One region of the Pseudarthrobacter equi genome, then DNA from elsewhere that is predicted to be linked to it. Evidence: predicted binding sites of a transcription regulator. Region 1 holds the regulator's gene; the other holds the start of a gene.
What was found. The regulator HspR, encoded in region 1, represses chaperone genes until heat shock. The targets are predictions, from matches to a motif close to AAGTTGAGTCNNNNNGACTCAACTT.
Positions count from the first base shown of each region.

Region 2: the regulator HspR is predicted to act here: its motif matches at 2,716-2,740, upstream of clpB (ATP-dependent chaperone ClpB).

Region 1 is NZ_LT629779.1:4,400,387-4,404,803, reverse strand. Features, by position in the region: gene BLT71_RS19985 (nucleotide exchange factor GrpE) at 1-593, shown strand, start outside; gene BLT71_RS19980 (DnaJ C-terminal domain-containing protein) at 764-1,744, shown strand; gene BLT71_RS19975 (heat shock protein transcriptional repressor HspR) at 1,760-2,185, shown strand; gene BLT71_RS19970 (hypothetical protein) at 2,373-2,759, shown strand; gene BLT71_RS19965 (aldehyde dehydrogenase family protein) at 2,815-4,224, opposite strand.
Region 2 is NZ_LT629779.1:4,238,261-4,242,677, forward strand. Features, by position in the region: gene BLT71_RS19315 (septum formation family protein) at 1-4, shown strand, start outside; gene clpB (ATP-dependent chaperone ClpB) at 41-2,683, opposite strand; gene BLT71_RS19325 (S1 family peptidase) at 2,957-3,709, opposite strand; gene BLT71_RS19330 (sulfate/molybdate ABC transporter ATP-binding protein) at 3,877-4,417, opposite strand, start outside.

The DNA of each region.
Region 1 (4,417 bases):
GGGACAACCGCAAGGTTGACCCGGTGACCGGCCAGGCCCGGCACCCTGAAGGCGGGCAGCCCGGTTCCGCACAGGATTCCGACGGCGACGCGCTGGCCCAGGCCGAGGAGATCCTTAACGGCGTCGAGGTGCCCGCAGGGGAATCCGTGGCCCAGGGTGTTCCCGCCGGGTCCGCCAACGCTGAGGCAGCCGAGCTGAAGAACGACCTCCTTCGCCTGCAGGCCGAGTACGTCAACTACCGCAAGCGCGTTGAACGCGACCGCGCCGTGGCAGGGGAAATGGCCGTCATCGGCGTCCTGAACTCCCTGCTCCCGGTCCTGGACGACGTCGACGCCGCACGGCAGCACGGCGACCTCACCGACGGCCCCTTCGCCGCGATCGCCGCCAAGCTGGAGAACGCGCTGAAGACCTACGGACTGGTCCGCATCGACGAAACCGGCGTGGAGTTCGACCCCACGGTCCACGAGGCCCTGATCCAGCAGCCCGGCGAAGACATCGAGGTTGACACCGTCAGCCAGGTGCTCCGCTCCGGCTACAAATCAGGCGACCGCGTGCTCCGCGCAGCACAGGTGATTGTGGCTGTTCCGGCTTAGTTCGCTCACGAACGGATAAGGGGCCCCGCCCCTACGCGTGGCGGCTCGGTCCTAACGGACCAAGCCGCCACGCTTCGGCAGGCCCGATGCCACTCCCGGGCCCCTTATCCGTCCGTCGCTTGGCGGTAACCTCGCCTTAACGCTTTTTGTACTTTTGAAAGGAAACGCCATTGGCTAGCCAGGATTGGGTGGACAAGGACTTTTACAAGATCCTTGGTGTTGCCAAGGACGCTTCCGACGCCGATATCAAGAAGGCTTACCGGAAGCTGGCACGGCAGTTCCATCCGGACACCAACTCCGGCGATGCAACTGCCGAGAAGAAATTCAAGGACGTCTCCGAGGCCTACTCGGTGCTCTCCGATGCTGATGAGCGCCAGCAGTACGATGCCATCCGCGCCATGGGCGGTGGCGCCCGGTTCGCTCCCGGCGGTGGCGGTGCCGCGGGCGGCAACGGCGGGTTCGAGGACCTGTTCGGCGGCCTGTTCACCGGCAACACGGGACGGCACGCCGGCGGCTTCAACCCGTCCTCCGGCAATATCCCGCCCGAGTTCGCGGACCTGTTCGGCGGCGGCTTCGGCGGCTCGCCCGGGTTCCAGCGGACACCCCAGAAGGGCGCGGACCGCACCGCATCCACCAGCATCTCGTTCTCCGGTGCCATCCGCGGCACCACCATCGGCCTGCGCGAACCCAATGGCGAAGTCATCGATGTTCGCGTCCCCGCCGGCATCAAGGACGGCCAGAAGGTCCGTGTGCGCGGTAAGGGCCAGCCCGGCCAGGCCGGCAATGGCGACCTGGTGGTTGCCGTCTCGGTTAAGCCGCACGAGTTCTACACGCGCGACGGCGACAACCTCCGCATCCACGTCCCGGTCACCTTCCCCGAGGCTGCCCTGGGCGGTGACATCGAGGTGCCCACCATCGACGGTGAGAAGGTTCGGGTCCGTGTTCCGGCCGGCACGCCGTCGGGCCGTACCCTGCGGGTGAAGGGCAAAGGTGTGAAGACCTCCAAGGCGACGGGTGACCTCCTGGTGACCATCGACGTCGCGGTTCCCAAGAACCTGAACAAGGAGGCCGAGGCCGCCGTGAAGGCTTTCGCCGAGGCCACGGCCGGCGCTGACGTCCGAGAGGGCCTGGCCGCCAAGGCCCGGCTGTAGCGGAGGAGGTGTGCCGTGGACATCAACGCTGACCAGCCCATCTTCGTGATTTCCGTGGCGGCTGAGCTGGCTGACATGCACCCCCAGACGCTCCGCCAGTACGACCGCCTGGGCATCGTCAAACCCAGCCGTGCCCCCGGGAAATCCCGGCGGTACTCGCAGCGCGACGTCAACATGCTCCGCGAAGTGCAGCGGCTGTCCCAGGAAGGCGTCTCCCTCGAAGGGATCAAACGCATCCTGGAACTCGAAAACCAGGTGTCTGCCCTGCAGCGGCGCGTGCTGGAACTGACCGAGGAACTGGGGCGGCGCCCGCAGGCGTTCGACTCCCGCATCTTTGCCGCGGGCGCGGCCGGCGACGTCGTGAGCCTGGCCCGCGGCCAGCGCCCCCGTCCGCGGTCGCAGGCCGTGGTGCTGTGGCGGCCCCGCGCCATCGGGCAGTAGCGGCAGCAGCCGGCCGGTGAGTAACCGGCGCCTGGCCGCTTGGCGAAAATAGAGTACCCACTACTCGTGCAGCCCCGCCCAAGGAAACCTTCAATGGAACCACTGCTGTTGCAGCAGTGGTTCCATTCGTTTCTGGGGGTTATTCCATGTTTGGTTCTCTTTTCTTGGCCCGGTCATGAGCCCGGGAATGGAAGCAGTGTCGTCCTTCAGCGCTTCGGTGCCCGGACAGACCCTGCTGGCCATCGGGCAAACAGTCGTGGTGGTGTGCGTCTGCTTCGACATGGTCCGGGCAACGTCCGTTCCGCGGTCGCACCGGCGCTACGTGGCCAGCACCGTCTTCCGGACCCTGGCCATCCCGGCGGTCATCGCCGATGCCCTGACGGTCCTGGTGGCCATCGTGGTGTCGTCGTGGATCGATGTGGTGATGGGCATGTTCGTGCTGACCGCCATCATCTTCCGGTTCCACTACGGCAAGGACGAGGACAACTGGTGGCAGGGCAAGGGCAAAAAGCTCGCCCGTTGGGCCCGCCGCCACCTGTCCGCCCGCACCTCGGTGGCTCCTGCCATGGGGTGAGCCGGAGCCCCCGGCCGTTGATGAACCAGCCGTTGATGAACCGGCCGTTGATGATTTAGCCGTTAATGACCTGCGGTACGCCCAGGGCCTTGAGGCCTTCGGCGCCGAATTCCAGGCCGTAGCCGGACTGTTTGGCCCCGCCGAACGGAATCCGCGGGTCGACGGCGCCGTGCCGGTTGATCCAGACGGTGCCCGCTTCGAGCCGGGCAGCTACCGCACGGGCCGCCGCGGGATCGGAGGACCATACCGAGGCGCCCAGGCCGACGTCGAGGGCGTTCGCCATCTCCACCGCTTCGTCGATGCTGCCGTAGCGGACGATCGGCAGCGCGGGGCCGAACTGTTCCTCGGCCACCAGCGGGTTGCCGTTGTCGATGTCCGCCACCAGCGTCGCGGGGTAGAAGTAGCCGGGCTGGCTGGCTTCCGGGTTTCCGCCGACGATGATGCGCGCTCCGGAAGCCCTGGCCGCCTCTACGAGGTTCGCGACGACGTCGTACTGCGCCTTGTTCTGCAGCGGCCCCAGGACGTTGTTTTCGTCCAGGCCGTTCCCCATCGGCATGGCCTTCGCGACATCGGTGAGTGCCTCGCAGACGGCGTCGTAGATGGAGTCATGTACGTAGAGGCGCTTGAGCGCGGCGCAGGTCTGGCCGGTGTTTATGAAGGCGCCCCAGAAGAGGTCCTGGGCGATCGCCCGGGGATCGGTGCCGGGCAGGACGATGCCGGCGTCGTTGCCGCCGAGCTCGAGCGTGAGGCGTTTGACGGTGTCCGCGGACGACCGGATGATCGCCTTGCCTGTGGCGGTGGACCCGGTGAACATGACCTTGCCCACCGCCCCGTGCGAGGCCAGCGCTTCGCCTACTTCCCGCCCGCCGGACACCACGGTCAGCAGCCCCTCGGGAAGTTCCTCGTTGAGCACCTTGGCCAGCGCCAGGACCGAAAGCGGCGTGTACTCGGACGGCTTGACCACCACGGTATTGCCCATGCGGAGGGCGGGGGCGATCTGCCAGGTGGTGATCATCATGGGCCAGTTCCACGGCCCGATCGCGCCCACGACGCCGATGGGCCGGTAGTGCAGTTCGGCGCGCGTTTCGCCGTCGTCCACCAGGGTTTCGGTTTCCAGGGGAGTGCCGGCCGCGGCGCGGAGCCAGGCCGCGCAGGCGCCCACCTCGAACCGGGCGTTGGGCCCGTTGAGGGGCTTGCCCTGCTCGCGGGAGAGCAGCTGGGCGAGCTCCTCCGCTGAGCGTTCGACGGCGTCGGCCGCCTTGAGGAGGACGGCGGACCGTGCCTCGTGGCCCAGGGCAGCCCACGCGGGCTGCGCGGCGGCGGCAGCGGTGATGGCCGCTTCCAGGTCCGCCACTCCGTGCACCGGAGCCTCTCCCACGGCCGCGCCGGTCGCTGGGTCCAGGATGGTCCGGCCGGTGCCGGGGGCGGGCGAGATGGCGGCCAGAAGCGCATCATAGGTTTCCACGGGTACTCCACTTCGAGTAGGCAAGGACGCCAGCCGGGCGGCTGGGCGGGCTGCTTCCCAGTGTGGTTGAGCACGGGGCGCGTCCCTTGTGTTGTGGCGCAGGACTGTTGACCCGGAGGGAACAGTGGCCAGTCCCGCGACGCGGTGCCATGATGTTGAGGATCAGGTTCACGGCACCGCCCCCCGCCGGGCA
Region 2 (4,417 bases), 160 kb from region 1:
CTGACGGTTACCCGCCCGGACAGCACGCTGTGAGGGTCAACTAGTCCTTCCGGCGCACCGACAACCCGGACGACGGAGCACCGGTAAGGGCGTCCACGTTGCCGTTAGTGAGCTCGCCGGGATCGGCCGCGGTGTCCACCACCACGGTGTCGCCGTCGTTGATGTCACCGGCGAGGATGGCCTTGGCCAGCCGGTCGCCGATCTCGCGCTGCACCAGGCGGCGCAGCGGGCGGGCACCATAAGCGGGGTCGAAGCCGGACAGAGCCAGCCAGGCTTTGGCCCCTTCCGAAACCTCCAGGGTGAGCCGGCGTTCGTGCAGCCGGCGGCCCAGCTCGTCCACGTGCAGTTCAACGATGTGGCCGAGTTCCTCCACCGTGAGGGCGTCGAACAGGACCACCTCGTCCAGCCGGTTCAGGAACTCCGGCTTGAAGGACGCGTTCACCGTGGCCATCACGGCGTTCCGCTTGGCCTCGGCATTGAGGGTCTGGTCCACCAGGAACTGGCTGCCCAGGTTGGACGTCAGCACCAGGATGACGTTGCGAAAGTCCACGGTGCGGCCCTGGCCGTCGGTGAGGCGGCCGTCGTCGAGCACCTGAAGCAGGATGTCGAACACCTCGGGGTGCGCCTTCTCCACCTCGTCCAGCAGCACCACGGAGTACGGACGGCGACGGACGGCTTCGGTGAGCTGGCCGCCCTCCTCGTAGCCGACGTAGCCCGGAGGGGCGCCCACCAGGCGTGACACGGAGTGCTTCTCGCCGTACTCGGACATGTCGATGCGCACCATGGCACGCTCGTCATCGAACAGGAAGTCCGCCAGGGCCTTGGCCAGCTCGGTCTTGCCCACGCCGGTGGGGCCCAGGAACAGGAACGAACCGGTGGGCCGGTTGGGATCGCTGATGCCGGCACGCGCACGGCGGACGGCGTCCGAGACGGCAGTGACAGCTTTGGCCTGCCCGATCAGCCGCCGGCCCAGTTCCTCCTCCATGTGCAGCAGCTTCTGGCTTTCGCCCTGCAGCATGCGCCCGGCGGGGATGCCGGTCCAGGCGGAGATGACCTCGGCGATGTCATCGGCGGTCACCTGTTCGGCCACCATCTGGGATGACTTGTCCGTCACGGCGGCCTCGGCCTCGGCGGCGGCGGTGAGCTCGCGTTCCAGCGCGGGGATCTCGCCGTAGAGCACGCGGGAGGCGGTTTCCAGGTCGCCTTCCCGGGCGGCTTTCTCGTACGCGCCGCGCAGTTCATCGAGCTTGGCCTTCAGGTCACCCACCCGGTTGAGGCCGGCCTTCTCGGCTTCCCAGCGGGCCTTGAGACCGTTGAGTTCCTCCTCGCGGTCAGCCTTGTCAGCCCGCAGCGCGGCGAGCCGCTCCACGGAGGCGGCATCCTTTTCGTCCTGAAGGGCCAGTTCCTCCATGGTGAGCCGGTCCACCAGGCGCTGGAGCTGGTCGATCTCTTCCGGGGCGGAATCGATCTCCATGCGCAGCCGGGACGCGGCCTCGTCCACGAGGTCGATGGCCTTGTCCGGAAGCTGCCGCCCGGAGATGTAGCGGTTGGACAGGGTGGCGGCGGCCACGAGGGCGGAGTCCGCGATGGTGACCTTGTGGTGCGCCTCGTAGCGCTCCTTCAGGCCGCGGAGGATGCCGATGGTGTCCTCGACGCTGGGTTCCCCCACGTAGACCTGCTGGAAGCGGCGCTCCAGGGCCGGGTCCTTTTCGATGTTTTCGCGGTATTCATCCAGGGTGGTAGCACCGATCAGCCGCAGCTCCCCGCGGGCCAGCATGGGCTTGAGCATGTTGCCGGCGTCCATGGAGGAGTCGCCGGTAGCGCCGGCGCCCACCACGGTGTGGATCTCGTCGATGAAGGTGACGATCTGGCCTTCGGAGTTCTTGATCTCCTCGAGCACGGCCTTGAGCCGTTCCTCGAATTCGCCGCGGTACTTGGCGCCGGCCACCATGGAGGCCAGGTCCAGGGCAATCAGGGTCTTGCCGCGCAGGCTTTCAGGGACGTCGCCCGCCACGATGCGCTGGGCGAGTCCCTCCACCACGGCGGTCTTGCCCACGCCTGGCTCGCCGATGATCACCGGGTTGTTCTTGGTGCGGCGGCTCAGCACCTGGACGATGCGGCGGATTTCGGTGTCGCGTCCGATCACCGGGTCCAGCTTGCCGGAGCGGGCCATGGCCGTGAGGTCAGTGCCGAACTTTTCCAGCGACTGGAAGGTGTTCTCCGGGTCCTGGCTGGTGACTTTCCGGTCGCCGCGGACGCCGGACAGGGCGGCCACCAGGGCTTCGTGAGAGGCTCCGGCTTCGCGGAGGAGGCGCCCGACGGCGTCACTTCCGGCAGAGAGGCCCAGCAGGAGGACTTCGGTGGACACGAAGGTGTCGCCGAGGTTTTCGGCCTCGGTCTTGGCATTCTGGATGGCCTGCAGCGCCGGGCGCGAAAGCTGGGCCTGCTGGGAAGATCCGCCCGAAGCCGAGGGAAGGGACTTGATGGCGCTGCTGGCCTGGACACTAACGGCATCCGGTTCGGCACCGGTGGCTTTCAGCAGTGCCACCGCCACACCCTCGCGCTGGTCCATCAGCGCCTTGAGGATGTGGGCGGGCTCCACCTGCGGGTTGCCGGCCGTTGAGGCGTTCATGGCGGCAGCCGAAAGAGCCTCCTGGCTCTTGGTGGTGAATTTGACGTCCAAAGAGGGCTCCTTTCAGGGGCGGGTTTTTCTTAAGGTTGAGTGTACTACGCTCAACTTTGAAAAACGCAGTCCTTTGGCCCTGTTTTCCCAGAGCGAACCTTCGGCGCTTCACTGCAGAGTCCCCGCCGGGGCCGGTTTCGCGGCGGGACGCGCAAAAACCGGCGGGCGGCTCCCCCAACAAGCCACCCGCCGGCCGGCCGGCCCCACGGAACCCCCGGGAACCGGCACCGCCCGCCCCTTACCGGGACGGGCGGAATTCGCGAAGACCGGAACTCAGGAGGCGCCCACCCCTGAGACGCTGGTGATCCAGCTGAGGTTGCGGGACACGGATGCATGATCGTTGTAGTACCTGGTGAAGCTGGACGGGTTGGGGCTGGGCAGGATGCTCGACGTCGACAGGACACCTGCCAGCTTGCCGTTGACAATGAGCGGGCCGCCGGAGTCGCCGCCCAGGGTGTGCCCGCTTTGGGACTGCGTCCGGACGGAGGGTCCGCCGTAGGTGTCCGTGCCCTGGCCGGCCACGGTGACGTCGGCCGTCTTGAGGTTGTAGGACATGGTGCCCGCGCCTTCGGTCTGGTCTCCCCAGCCGTACACCTTCGCCGGAGCCCCGATGGCGGGGAACGAGCCGGAGAGTCCCACGTAGGAGCCGTAGTGCGGGGTGGACAGTTTCAGCAGCAGGACATCGCCGGTGCTGGAGGCGTAGCGGGCGGCCACGGTCTTCACGGTGCCGCCGGCCTCCAGATAAGTGGTCCCCAGCCGGACGGACTGCAGGGAGGCGGAATTGCAGTGCTTCGCCGTGATCACCCAGCTGGCCGAGATTTGGCTGCCGGTGCATCCCACGTTGGTGCCGGTGGCATCGAAGGAGATCTGCGCTGCATAAGGGGCTGCGGAAATGGTGGTGGTGCTGCCGCCCGCAATGTCGGGGCTTGCCGTGTCACCGCCCGGCGCGGGCGCGGCCTGTGCGGACAGCGGGCCCATCAGCGCTGCAGTCGCGGCAACGGCGGCGAGGATTCTGGCGATTTTCACAGCGGTGGCTCCTTCGCAGGTGACCCCGCACCGCTGCCGGTTGAGGCGCGGACGGGGTCAGTTCCGGTTGATGGGTGGAGGCGATGGCCTGCCGCCCATCCGAACGGTACCGGAAGGCTGTGAAGTTTGTCACTGATCTTGACAGAATATGTAAATAACTTTGGACATCACGTCGCGTAGATGAAAACAGCCGCGGACTTGATCACGAAGTGGGCCCGGACCCCCGGCGCCAGGCCCAGCTCTGCCGAGGCCGCGGGTGTGATGTCCGCGGCCAGGCCGCCTCCCCGCACCCGGATCTGGTCTCCATGGGGCTCCAGCTCGGTGACCTCCACGGGAAAGGAATTGCGGGGGCTTCCGTGTGCGTCCGTCAGGAATACGGACACGGCCGACGGCGGAAACACGGCCGCGCCCGGCAGCCCGGCGGCGCCTGCCTGGCCTGTTTCGCCCGGCTCCTCCAGGTGCCCCGCGATCTCCAGGCCGGGGCCGATTCCCTGGCCGCCCGCCGTCCGGATCCCGGAAGCCGTCAGCGTGCCGGTGACGAAGTTGAGCCCGGCCAGGCCGGCGGCGAACGGGCTGCGGGGCCGCTCCAGCACCTCGCGGGTGGGCCCGTCCTCAGCGACGCGCCCATTCTCGAGGACCACCACGCGGTCCGCCAGCATGAGCGCATCCAGCACGTCGTGGGTGACGATGATGGCCTGCCGGTCCGCG